DNA from 4 places in the Clostridium sp. YIM B02551 genome. Region 4 is predicted to be linked to each of the others. Evidence: riboswitches for the same ligand, from Rfam matches in the RefSeq annotation. Region 4 holds a riboswitch; each other region holds the start of a gene.
The links. A riboswitch is a leader RNA that binds a small molecule or an ion and turns the genes downstream of it on or off. The one in region 4 is predicted to bind lysine.
Positions count from the first base shown of each region.

Region 1: it holds a riboswitch for lysine, as region 4 does, so the genes downstream of both, L1S47_RS07875 (amino acid permease) here and L1S47_RS01045 (transporter substrate-binding domain-containing protein) in region 4, are expected to answer to the same signal.
Region 2: it holds a riboswitch for lysine, as region 4 does, so the genes downstream of both, dapA (4-hydroxy-tetrahydrodipicolinate synthase) here and L1S47_RS01045 (transporter substrate-binding domain-containing protein) in region 4, are expected to answer to the same signal.
Region 3: it holds a riboswitch for lysine, as region 4 does, so the genes downstream of both, lysA (diaminopimelate decarboxylase) here and L1S47_RS01045 (transporter substrate-binding domain-containing protein) in region 4, are expected to answer to the same signal.

Region 1 is NZ_JAKGTF010000005.1:165,358-168,574, forward strand. It holds gene L1S47_RS07875 (amino acid permease) at 112-1,581, opposite strand; lysine riboswitch at 1,695-1,869, opposite strand; gene L1S47_RS07880 (hypothetical protein) at 2,165-2,599, shown strand; gene truA (tRNA pseudouridine(38-40) synthase TruA) at 2,659-3,217, opposite strand, start outside.
Region 2 is NZ_JAKGTF010000003.1:201,541-204,757, forward strand. It holds gene L1S47_RS05185 (CAP domain-containing protein) at 1-42, opposite strand, end outside; gene dapA (4-hydroxy-tetrahydrodipicolinate synthase) at 239-1,105, opposite strand; lysine riboswitch at 1,376-1,549, opposite strand; gene L1S47_RS05195 (DUF3243 domain-containing protein) at 1,675-1,920, shown strand; gene dapF (diaminopimelate epimerase) at 2,079-2,945, opposite strand; gene L1S47_RS05205 (hypothetical protein) at 3,049-3,217, opposite strand, start outside.
Region 3 is NZ_JAKGTF010000002.1:323,884-327,100, forward strand. It holds gene L1S47_RS04195 (DUF3006 domain-containing protein) at 1-166, opposite strand, end outside; gene lysA (diaminopimelate decarboxylase) at 519-1,811, opposite strand; lysine riboswitch at 2,129-2,295, opposite strand; gene L1S47_RS04205 (hydrolase) at 2,363-3,037, opposite strand.
Region 4 is NZ_JAKGTF010000001.1:190,801-194,017, reverse strand. It holds gene L1S47_RS01050 (amino acid ABC transporter permease) at 1-725, opposite strand, end outside; gene L1S47_RS01045 (transporter substrate-binding domain-containing protein) at 805-1,584, opposite strand; lysine riboswitch at 1,791-1,972, opposite strand; gene L1S47_RS01040 (hypothetical protein) at 2,127-2,555, opposite strand; gene L1S47_RS01035 (helix-turn-helix transcriptional regulator) at 2,552-2,755, opposite strand; gene L1S47_RS01030 (bifunctional transcriptional activator/DNA repair enzyme AdaA) at 2,865-3,217, opposite strand, start outside.

The DNA.
Region 1 (3,217 bases), on a different contig from region 4:
CCTATTATTGCATACTGAGACGTCAATGCCCCTAAAACCTATTATATTTATTTATGTTTACATATTATTTATTGCTTACTGCTCTAATTACATTTTAATATTTATAGTAGTTTATCCTACGGACTCTTCTAATTCCTGTGGTTCAACATTATCGAACTCTACATCCTCTAACTTTACTACCTTTGTTTTGTATTTCAATTTGTAAACAATCCATATTCCTAAGAATAAAGGTAGTCCAATATAGGAAGAAATTAGTCCACCCCAATCAATATTTTCGGCTTCAATATAGCTAACTCCTTGTCCTAAAACAACAACGGTACATAGAGCTAATGCTATTATTGGTCCTATCGGGAATAACTTAGCTTTATATTTTAACTTACTCATATCTTGCTTTTGTGCAACATATGCTCTTCTAAAACGGAAATGACAAAGTGCTATACCAAGCCAAGCAACAAAACCTGCCAAACCTGATGCTGCAACTAACCATACATATACTGTACTTTCCGCATATATACCAGTTAAGAAACAAGCTGCTGCTACTAATGTTGTTAAAAGTACTGCATTTATAGGAACACCTTTTGAATTAACTTTACCTAACCACTTAGGTGCCATACCTTCTTTTGCCATAGCAAATAGCATTCTGCTAGATGCATACATACCTGAATTCCCACAAGATAGTACAGAAGTTAATATAACTGCATTCATTAATGATGCTGCTGCTGCAATTCCTGCTTTTTCAAATATTAGTGTAAATGGGCTTGTATCAACACCAGCTTGAGTATAAGGAATTATTGCTCCAACTACAAAGATTGTTCCTATATAAAATATTAATATTCTCCAAAATACAGAATTAATAGCTTTAGGAATAGTTTTTTCTGGATTTTCACTTTCTCCAGCTGCTACTCCAATAAGCTCAGTTCCTTGGAATGAAAAACCAGCTATTAAGAATATCATAAATATTGATTTAAATCCACCAACAAATGGTGCTCCATCAACAGTAAAATTCTTGAATCCAACTGCATTTCCTCCAAGAATTCCTAATATAGTTGCAACTCCTATAACTAAAAATACTATTACTGTAACTACCTTAATTCCAGCAAACCAGAATTCAGATTCTCCATAAGATTTTGCTGATAATATGTTTAATGCAACTATTATAACTAAGAATATTGCACTCCATAATACTGCTGGTACGTTAGGGAACCAAAACTTCATTAATAACGATCCAGCAACTAATTCAGCTGCTACAGTTATTGCCCAGTTATACCAATAATTCCAACCAAGCGCAAAGCCTAATGCTGGATCAACAAATTTAGTTGCATATACACTAAATGATCCTGATACAGGCATGAAAGTTGCCATTTCTCCTAAACTCGTTATTAGGAAATATACCATAACTGCAATACATCCATAAGCTACTAACGCTCCTCCTGGTCCTGCTTGATTAATTGTTGCTCCTAAAGCTACAAATATACCTGTTCCAATTGAACCACCTAAGGCTATCATATTTAAATGTCTTGCCTTTAAACTTCTTTTAAGTTCTTGATTGTTTCCCTCTATTTGAGAATTTGAGTTACTCATTTTGTCCTCCTTAAAAATAATTTTCTTTTAAAAATTAAAAAAACCCTGAGCATTCACTCAGGGCATCAATATATTCATACATAAAGGTAAATACGAAAATATATTAAACACGCATCAGTGATAGCTCTCCACAAACGACTTTGTGACAGTCTTGCATATATTTTATGCAAGCCCAGCATTACAACCTTAAAGCATCGGTTGTACACTTCGGCAAAGTTTCCTTTCAAATTGCTTCATTGTGCTTACCTCAGCAATTTTACTCTTAAACTTCGCGCCTCTATCTAGACTATATTGTTTTAACTTCCAACTTATTATATACTTCGACATTATAATTGGTCAATAGTAATTTTTACAATTTATTAATTTCTTGAATTCTGCAAAATTTCTATCTTTATCTTTGATTTTCTATTGTTTTCGCCAACTCTCATGAATTTTAATCTTTATAAATAAATATTAAAATCTATGAAAATTGTAATTTATTTTGTATATTTTTAATATTTACTATACTTGCCATTAATGCTACATTATATATAATGAGTTAAGTAGCATATTTATATATTCTGAAGTATAAGGGGCGAATTATATGAGAAAATCTAGTTTTTATTATAATAAAAGTTTATTAACCAAAAATTCTTTAATTTTAGGATCTGGTTTAATTGCACTTACAGTGCTAAGTATTATATTTTATCTACAATCAAAAAGCAGCTTTTTTATTTTTTATCTTTTAGGTATTTATGCCATTTTTCTTCCTGGAATAATAAGTTCTTCTGGAGTACTTATAAGGAAAAACTGTGAGTTTGTTATTATAGAAGACTCAAATATAACAATAAATACTATAGGTATTTCAAAAAAGCAATTTACCGTAAATGAAATTAAAGAAATAATCGCTGACAAAGATAGGATAAAAATTAAATATAAAAAAAATAAAACTTTTATAGTTAGAGCAAGATTTGTGGACTCTTATGATAATTTCAAAAAATTAAGCAAGACCTTAACACAATTAAGTCCACGCAAGTAATGTTTTAAAGGGCTAGCTAAAATCTATTTAAAAGATTTTAACTAGCCCTCTTATCTTAATTAGTATTGAACACTTTTTAGGCATAATCCCTTGGCTTGAGCTATAGGTCCTGCTTCTGCTCTTTTCTTCTCATCTAATATTCTTTCTACATCCTTAACATTAAGCTTTCCTACTCCAACTTCTAATAGGGTTCCAACAATTATTCTTACCATATTCCATAAGAATCCATTACCATTTACCTCTACCTCAATCATTCCATCATTCTCAGTTATATTAATATAATTAATGGTTCTTACCGTTGATTTAGAATTGGATTTTAAGCTTGTAAAACTTTGAAAATCATGAGTCCCAATTAAGAACTCTGATGCTTTTTTCATATCATCTAAATTTAGTTTCTCATTTGTATGATATGTATACTTTCTATTAAATACATTTCTAAACCTGCCATTATATATTCTATATACATAAGTTTTTGATTTGACATTATATCTTGCATGAAATCTTTCTGTTGTATCTTTCATACTTTTAACAACTATATCTTCTGGCAAATATTCATATAAATAATCAAGCATTTCATCTATAGACATATTACTATTTGTACGGAAATTAGCTACATAG
Region 2 (3,217 bases), on a different contig from region 4:
TAAAATAGAAAAACTTAATATTACTGAAATAAACTTTTTCATATAATCACCTCACCATTATTTTGAGCAAATTTAAGAATAATAAAATAATAACTTAGAGGTAATTGAGTAAAAAAAAGGAGAGCAATAATTTTTATTTTTTTTGCTCTTCTTTAAAATAATTTTTTTATTTTAATTCTAAAATTTCATTTATATGATTTTTATAGAAAACTTAATTTATTCCTACATAAATAAATTATTAGTTGAACTTAAAACCATCTAATTTTACTTTTAATTCATCACTTATTTCAGTTAGTGGAAGTCTTAGTTCTGGGGATTCAATTAATCCTATCTTATTTAAGATATATTTAAGTGGTGCTGGATTTGGTTCTGCAAATAGCATAGGGACAAATTGATATAGTTCTTTCCATATCTTCAAAGCTTCTTCATGGTTATTTTCTTTAACCTTATTATATACCTCTATAAAGCTTTCAGTGTGAATATGAGATGAAGCCAATATTCCACCATGACCTCCAAGGGTTAGTGTAGTATAGAAAAAGCTATCTTCACCAGTCAAAATTGAAAAATCCTTTGGAGGATTGATAAGAAGATCTGTTGTTTGCTTTATATCTCCTGATGCATCTTTTATTCCTACAATATTTTTTAATTCAGCTAATTTATAAATAGTACTATTTTCAATATTTCTACCTGTTCTATATGGAATATTATATAAAATTATATCTAAATCAGTTGCTTCAGAAATACTCTTAAAATGTTCATATATTCCCCTTTGATCAGGTCTAGAATAATATGGTGAAACTGATAATATACCATCTACATTATATTTTTCTACAACCTTTAGTTTTTCTTTTACTTTTTTAGTATTGTTTCCACCTAATCCAAAATATACTGGAACTTTATTATTAACATATTCCATTGTTTTTTCTACGATAGTTTCATATTCCTTATCCTCAATAGTTGGACTTTCTCCTGTTGTTCCTAATGGCATAAATCCGCTAACACCTTTAGCTAAATAGTACTCTACCATTCTCTTATATGATATTAAATCTAATTCATCATTTTTAAATGGTGTAATTAATGGAACAAAAACTCCTTGAATTGACATAACATACCTCCTAAAATAGCAAATTAAAAAATCGTCAAGGCGATTATGAGCCGTCGATTTTTTTCTCGCATCTGCCTTTCCAAACGCATGTGAGGAAAAATTGGCAGGCGACTAATTCTATTTTTTTACTCTTTAGGGCAACCTTCGATTGTAATCCAAATTTATAATTTTAACCATAAACTTAAAATATTGTAAATCCCTAAAGCGTAAAAAAAAACCTTGGAGAATACCAAGGTTAAATTATTCTTAATTTATTTAATCGAATAAATTTCCATGTATAGCACTCCACAAAAAACTTGTGACAGTCTTGCATATATTTTATACAAAACCAGCAATATAGCCTTAAAGCATTAGCTATACACTTCGGCGATGGTTCCTTTTCCAAAACATCTACGTGCTTACCTCCGTAATGGTACTCATAAACATCGCGCCTCTATCTCAAAAAATATTTACTTTTTTGTTAATTATACCTTTATATTTAACATTTATCAAGGGTTTATTTTTACATAGTTTACTTAAAAAATATAAATACTAATAGAGTAAATAATAGTTTAGGGAGGTTTTATAACATGGATACATTAAAAGATTGGGATTCTTGGAAAGCTACCTTAGGTAAAGCTGTAGATGCTGGTGAAACTGTTGGACTTTCTGATAAAACTATTACTGGAGTTGCTGAAAAAGTAGGCACATTTCTTTCAAATAATGTTGATCCAAGAAATCACGAGGAAAGACTTCTTAAAGAATTGTGGGATGCTGCTGATGAAAATGACAGAAATACGCTAGCTAAACTAGTTGTAAAAATTGCTGATAAATAAGTATTTAATTTTCTTATACAAAAAGTGGGAAAGACTATTTTCATAGTTCTTTCCCATCACTTATATAATGCAAAAATCATATTACATCTCATGGAACTCTTAGTTCAAACGTCTAAGAGCTCTATGTAACATGTAAATTCTTTAATTTATTATATATACTATTTATTTAAGTCTTCAATAAGTTCCGAACTTAAATTTCCTTTTGCGATTTCTCTAACTTCTCCTGTCATCCTTACATTCCAGTTGTCATCAATTTCAATAATTAGCTCTCCACCTAGCATCTTAATTTTAACTTTATCATTTACTAATCCTCTTTTTCTTAAAACAGATGCAACTGCACAAGAAGAACTTCCTGAAGCTAGCGTAAATCCAGCCCCTCTTTCCCATATTAGTATTTGAGCTTCATCCTTAGAAATCACTTTTGCAAATTGAGTATTAATTCTATTTGGAAACTCTTTATAATTTTCTATTAATTGTCCGAATGCTTTTATTTCATCCATATCTAATTCATCTTTTATTATTACACAATGTGGATTTCCTAAGGAAACACAATTTATTTCAAATTCCTTATTGTTTAGCGTTATTTTTTCACCTATAACTTCTTCACTTTTAAAGTTTGTAGGAATATCACCAGCTTTAAAAATTGCTTTTCCCATATCAACTGTAATTAACTTAGCCTTTGAATTAGATGTTTCAACAATATTAGCCTTAACTATTCCGCCTTTTGTCTCAACCGTAAAAACTTCATTATTAGTAAAACCATAATCATAAATATACTTACAAAATATTCTTAGCCCATTACCGCTTTTTTCAGCTTCTGAACCATCTGGATTATATATTCTTAATCCAAAATCAGCTTTTTCTGATTTTACTTTAAGTAATATTCCATCAGAACCTATACCAAAATTAACATTACAAATTCTTTTAATAGCCCTATCAGTAAGAGTGAAATCAATTCTATCTTCTTCCAAAACTATGTATTCATTCCCCAAGCCATGAGTTTTAACAAAAAAATTATCTTTCATCTTCATCTTCCTTTTCTTAAATAATATTAAAATTATATCAAATTTCCAAAATTAATAAAACTGCAATCTATTGTAATCATAATTCTTGAATTCCTAAAAGTTTTTATTGTCCACTTAATATATCCTTTAAACTTATATTTAGTGAGTTTGAAGCCTCTTGTAACTTATCTGCTTGCTCTTTGGCATCATTAGCAGTTTTATATCCTTTAGCCGCAATTATTACAGTGTCTAATCCCTTAATATAATTATTATGTATTCCGTTTATTTCACTA
Region 3 (3,217 bases), on a different contig from region 4:
GCTTTGTTAATATCTCATCAACAACGTAAGTTTCATTCTTACTAATTATAACTTTTCCACTTGCAACTTCCCCAAGGATTAAAGAAATATCAATATCTTTAAGTTCTCCTGCATCATTTTCGCAAACAGCAAAGTCTCCTTCAATTCTATCAATTATATATTTCAAAATATTCTCCTTCTATAAAGATATTATTAAATAGTATATCATATTTGTATTATTTATTTTAACCTTAATAAAATAAAAAATCTATAAAGAATTTATAAAATTTAACCTAACTAGTCAATATAAAAAAATCGTCAAGGCGATTATGAGCCGTCGATTTTTTTATCGCATCTGCCTTTCCAAACGCATGTGAGGAAAATTTGGCAGGCGACTAATTCTATTTTTTACTCTTTAGTGAGTCTTTAGATTGTACTTCAAGCATATAATTTTATCCACAAATTAAAAATATTATAAATTCCTAAAGAGTAAAAAAATAAATAAGATTCAGCTATAAAATAACTGAATCCTATTTGTATTATATTTCATTTCTTAATATATCTTCATAACTTTCTCTTTTACAAATAACTCTAGCCTTACCTTCACTAACCATAATAACAGCAGGTCTAGGAATCTTATTATAGTTGTTTGCCATAGAATAACCATATGCTCCAGTAGAAAATACTGCCAATATATCTCCACTTTCAACTTTGGGTATTGATATATCATTAATAAGTATATCTCCTGACTCACAACACTTACCTGCGATGGTTACCTCTTCATATTGTTCTTCCCCTAATCTGTTTACAACTAAACAATTATATTCAGCTCTATATAATGCAGGTCTTATATTGTCAGTCATACCCCCATCTACTGAAACATACTTTCTTACTTCTGGAATATCTTTAATTGAACCTATAGTATATAAAGTTGTACCAGCATTTGCTATTATTGATCGTCCTGGTTCAATAGATAAAGTTGGTATCTCCATTCCAAGTTTCTTGCATACAACTTCTGCCTTATCAAGTATTGCTTTACAATACTCCTTGGTTTCTCTAGGTTCATCTCCCTCATTATAATAAACTCCGAATCCTCCACCTAAATCTAATTCAGGTATTTTAATTCCTAGTTCTTTTTGAACCTTAAATAATAAGTTCAACATTATTTCTGTTGCATCTTCATATGGTTCTATTTCAAATATTTGAGATCCAATATGACAATGAAGCCCACTTAATTCAATGTTTTTGTAAGATGATGCTGCTTTAATAGCTTCAAAAATCAGATCTCCAACTGGAGCAAATCCAAATTTTGAGTCTATTTGGCCAGTTTTTATATATTCATGGGTATGCGCTTCTATTCCTGGGGTTATTCTTAGATATATCTTCTGAACAACTCCATATTCTTTAGCAATAGAATCTAATATCTCTAGTTCATATAAATTATCTACTACAAATCTTCCAACTCCATTACTTATACCCATTTTAATCTCATCTATAGTTTTATTGTTTCCATGAAAATAAATTTTTTCAGCAGGATATTCAGCCTTAAGTGCAGTAAATAATTCTCCTCCAGATACTACATCTAGATATAAGCCTTCATCTCTAATTATTCTACACATTTCTAGTGTTAAAAAGGCTTTCCCAGCATAAGCAACCCTATTTCCGCCCTCTGAACACTGAAAGCTTTTATAGTAATCTCTACAATTATTTCTTACTAGCTCCTCATCAACTACATAAACAGGTGTTCCATATTCTTTAGCTAAAATACTAGCTTCAACTCCTCCAATATAAAGCTGATTGTTCTCAATTTGTGCTGTACCAAATAATTTCATCTTTATTCCCCCTTGTTTATTTGCCCCATAAAAAAATCGTCAAGGCGATTATGAGCCGTCGATTTTTTTCTCGCATCTGCCTTTCCAAACGCATGTGAGGAAAACTTGGCAGGCGACTAATTCTATTTTTATTCTTTAGGGAAGTCTGGTAAATCCTTAGATTATAATTCAAACTCATAATGTTATCCACAACCTAAAAATATTATAGATTCCTAAAGAAAAATAAAAGTCACAGAAAAATCTGTGACGGGTAGAGTTCTTTTGTATAGGATATTGCAATTATTACAATAAAAACATCATAATTAATTGCAATTAGCCTACCTTGTAGCTCTCCACTTATAGTGACAATCATGAATATGTTCTATTCATGACCAGAGATAACTTCTGCCGTTGCTATCTCTTCGGCTATTTCTCCTTTCCTTAAAGATCATCACTTGCCAGTTCCTTTTAAGTACTAATAGTAAATAGCTCCTCTACCCTAGGTATATATTATATTGTATTCAACTTGATGTTAATATGATAACATACTCTTTTTAGTTGTCAATAAAAAATTAAGAATTCCTATATCTATCCATTAAACTACTCATTATATCTGCTCCAAGAGGTGGTGTATATGTTATTGCATTTGCCCCAGCTTTTATTGTTTCTTCAACACTTTCTTCTGTTGGTCCTCCTGTTGCAATTACTGGGAACTCAGGAAACTGACTTCTAATTTTTCTTACAATTGCAGCAGTATCCTTACCACCTGAAACATTTAATATAGTTGCACCTGATTCTATTCTCTCTTCTATGTTTTCATTCTCAGATACAATAGTTACTATAATAGGTATATCAATAGTTTTTCTTATCTTACTTATAATCTCATTTGATGTTGGAGCATTTAATACGACTCCCATAGCTCCCTTAAATTCAGCATCTAATGCTAGGTTAATAACCCTTTTTCCTTGAGTTATACCTCCACCAACTCCACAAAATACAGGTACATCTGCTGCCATAACTAGAGCCTCAGTAATTACAGGTTGAGGTGTAAATGGGTACACTGCAATAATAGCATCTGCATTTGTATTTCTTATTATTGCTACATCTGTGGTAAATAATAATGATTTTATTCTCTTGCCAAATATCTTAATTCCACTACAATTTCTAATAACTTGAGGCACCTCAATAACATGATTCCTTAAGGTTCCCTTAATCTCAGGTACAAACTTAGACTCTTTTTGTGACATACAATTACCTCCATGAAAAATTATTCTAAATATATTATAATACTAAAAATTTCAGTATAAAATATATTCACATTATCTTAAATAATTTGTAATATTTATCTTAATATGAAATATGAAACAAAAAAAGAGTTCCTAACTTATTCAAGATACTCTTTTCAACCTACAAACACTAATATAAAT
Region 4 (3,217 bases):
ACTTGCATCTGATTAGCATACATAATATAGTTTTCTGGTCCATCTAATTTTCTTTCTATAAAACGTAATATCCTTGTTACTGTAAAAGTCATAACAAAATAGATAACACAGGCAACAAAGAACGATTCAAAATATCTAAAATTATTTCCTGCAATTGATTTAGTTTGAAAGTATAGTTCCGTTACTGAGATAACATTAAGTACTGAGGTGTCCTTTATATTAATTACAAACTCATTTCCTGTAGCTGGTAAAATATTTCTAATTACTTGTGGCAGAATAACGTTTAACATTGTTTGTATATGATTCATTCCAATTGCATTAGCAGCCTCAAATTGCCCCTTATCTATTGAAACAATTCCACCTCGAACAATTTCAGACATATATGCACCTGTATTAATTGAAACTATAAAAATTGCTGCATAAAATCTGTTCATATCTATTCCAAAAGCTAGTGCAGAACCATAATATATAACCATTGCTTGCACAATCATTGGTGTCCCTCGAAAGAATTCAATATAAATTGAAAAGACGATATTAATCAATTTTAACAAATATCTTTCTATGCCTCTTTGAGGCATTGGAATCGTACGTACAACTCCTATAAATAACCCTATGATTGAACCTAATATAGTTCCAATTACGGATATTAATAGCGTAATGCCTGCACCACGAATAAACATTGGCCCATTTTGAGATATAATTCTTATTATCCACTCCGAACTCATATTTTCGCCTCTTTCTATTTTAATACTTTAAAATATTACAAAACCGACTACATTAACTGCACTCGGTTTATAATAATTATTACTTTGCTGCAGGCTGATTTTTTATTGCAGTATCCATAATTTTTGTCTGTTCATCTTCTGAAATACCTGATAAGATTTCATTTATCTTTGGAGTTAATTCACTTCCCTTAGCTACTCCTACTGCTATCGCTGTATCATCATCCGATGTTTTAAATCCAGTTTTAAACTCAACCATCTTAAAATTGTTATTTGCAGTTTCAGCACTAACGCCTTCAGGCTTTTCTGATACGTAACCATCAATCATGCCTGATTCAAGCGCAACTCTCATAGCTGGAAAATTATCCATGGCTGGTTGTTTACTAACTCCTTGAATTTGATCAATTACTGTGTAATGAAATGTATTTAATTGTGCTGTAATTTTAGCATCCTTAAAGTCTTGAATTGATGTTGCACCATCATACTTTCCGCCTTTCTTTACAACCATAACCAAATTTGATTTATAATAGTTATTTGAAAAATCAATTGTTTTCTTACGTTCTGCTGTAGGAGACATACCTGCAATAATTGCATCAATCTTACCTGAGGTTAATGCAGGTACAAGTCCATCCCATTCTGTCTTTACTATAACTAATTTTTTACCTAGCCCTTGCGCAATCTTTTTTGCTATCTCTATATCATAACCTCCTGCATATTCTGCACTACCATCGATTTTAACTCCACCATTTGAATCATCCATTTGAGTCCAGTTAAATGGTGCATAGCCAGCTTCAAGACCAACCTTAAAAGTTTCTTCTTTGGTACTTGCTTCATTTGTTTTGCTTGTCCCACAACTTGTCATACCTAATGCAGATATACACAGTACAGCTGCCAATAACACAGATAATTTTCTTCTCATATTTCCCTTCCCCTTTCACAACTTTTAATTTATCTTTATCTTTTAAATGGCTTCACTGCCACCTTTGTTTTCAATTTGAGTATAAAAAAAGATCTGAGGTGAACTCAGATCGCAACTAGCATATTTGCCCTTAATTCCTCTCCCTTCCCAAATGAGATAGCACAACTCAATAAACTGGGAAGTTTATTGAGACAGTCCTGTAGCTCTTAACTACAGACCCAGCAAATAATACTGAGAATATTATAAGCTTCGGCGACATTTCCTTCCTATTAGTATCATTGCTTCTCAAACTCCACTAAAAACTGTTAAATATCGCGCCTCTACCCCACCTACATAAGTGAGGTTATATTAAATTATAAAATAAGTTTACCTTACATATCTTCCTAAGTCAACCCATATTTGTATATTTTTTACAATATTGAATTCTCCTCAAATTTAAAAGGTGGAGTTATACTCCACCAATAATTTTATGATACAAATATAAACTACATTCTTTTTGAATAGTAATTTGAAAAGCCTATAAATAGTATCCCTTCTATTAGAAGCAATGACGAAACAAGAATTAAAACTAACCTATCTGCATTCATAAATCCTAAGGCTAAAACCAGTATACAAATTATAAAGTTCATTATTTTACTCACCATATAACCTGATTTTTCTTTTATTCTAATATTACGTTCATCATTTACTTCAATATCCTTTAGTTTTTTAATCTTTTCATCTTCTAATCTTGTGGTAAAGAAATTACCAACTAGGTTTCCTATACCTAAAACAAAAAATGCAGAACCAAATCCAAGACAAATACCTGAAATATTTTTTATATTCTCATCTGCCATTATGAATTTTCCCAAAAGTAACATAGCAACACCTAAAATTAATAAAACTAAATACATAAGAGTTTTTTTATTATTCATTTCTCTTCCTCCTCATATATAAAAATATCTTCGATGTTCATATTAAAATACCTTGCTATTTTAAAAGCTAATATTATAGAAGGATTATATCTGCCATTTTCTAATGATCCTATAGTTTGCCTAGAAACCTCTAATGCTTCAGCAAGTTCTTCTTGTTTAATTCCTCGTTCTTTTCTTATTTCTTCTAATCGATTTTTCAAAGATATACCTCCTCTCATGGAAAGTGTACTTTCCATATATATAATAGCATTATTTTCCCATAATGTAAAGCTTACTTTCCATTAGTTATCAAAAAAATAAGTAGATTATCTATAATCTACTTCTATACTCACTTGGAGTCATTCCTATTTGTTTTTTAAAAAATCCATAAAAATTTGAAGTGCTTTCAAATCCACATAAAAGTGCAATATTGATTACGGTATCATCTGTGTTCTCAAGTAAATCTAGTGCCTTCTCAATTCTAAGTGCATTAATATATTTTACTGGTGTAATACCAAATTTATCAGAAAAGACTTTTATCATATGGTTCTGACTTACTCCTAAAGCTTTTAATTTCTCTTCCATTTCTATATTACTTGAATAATATGAATCAAATAATTTTTTAATCCTAAATGCAAGTTCATCAGTTGGATTAAAATTCAAAAGATCTGGTCGACATCTTT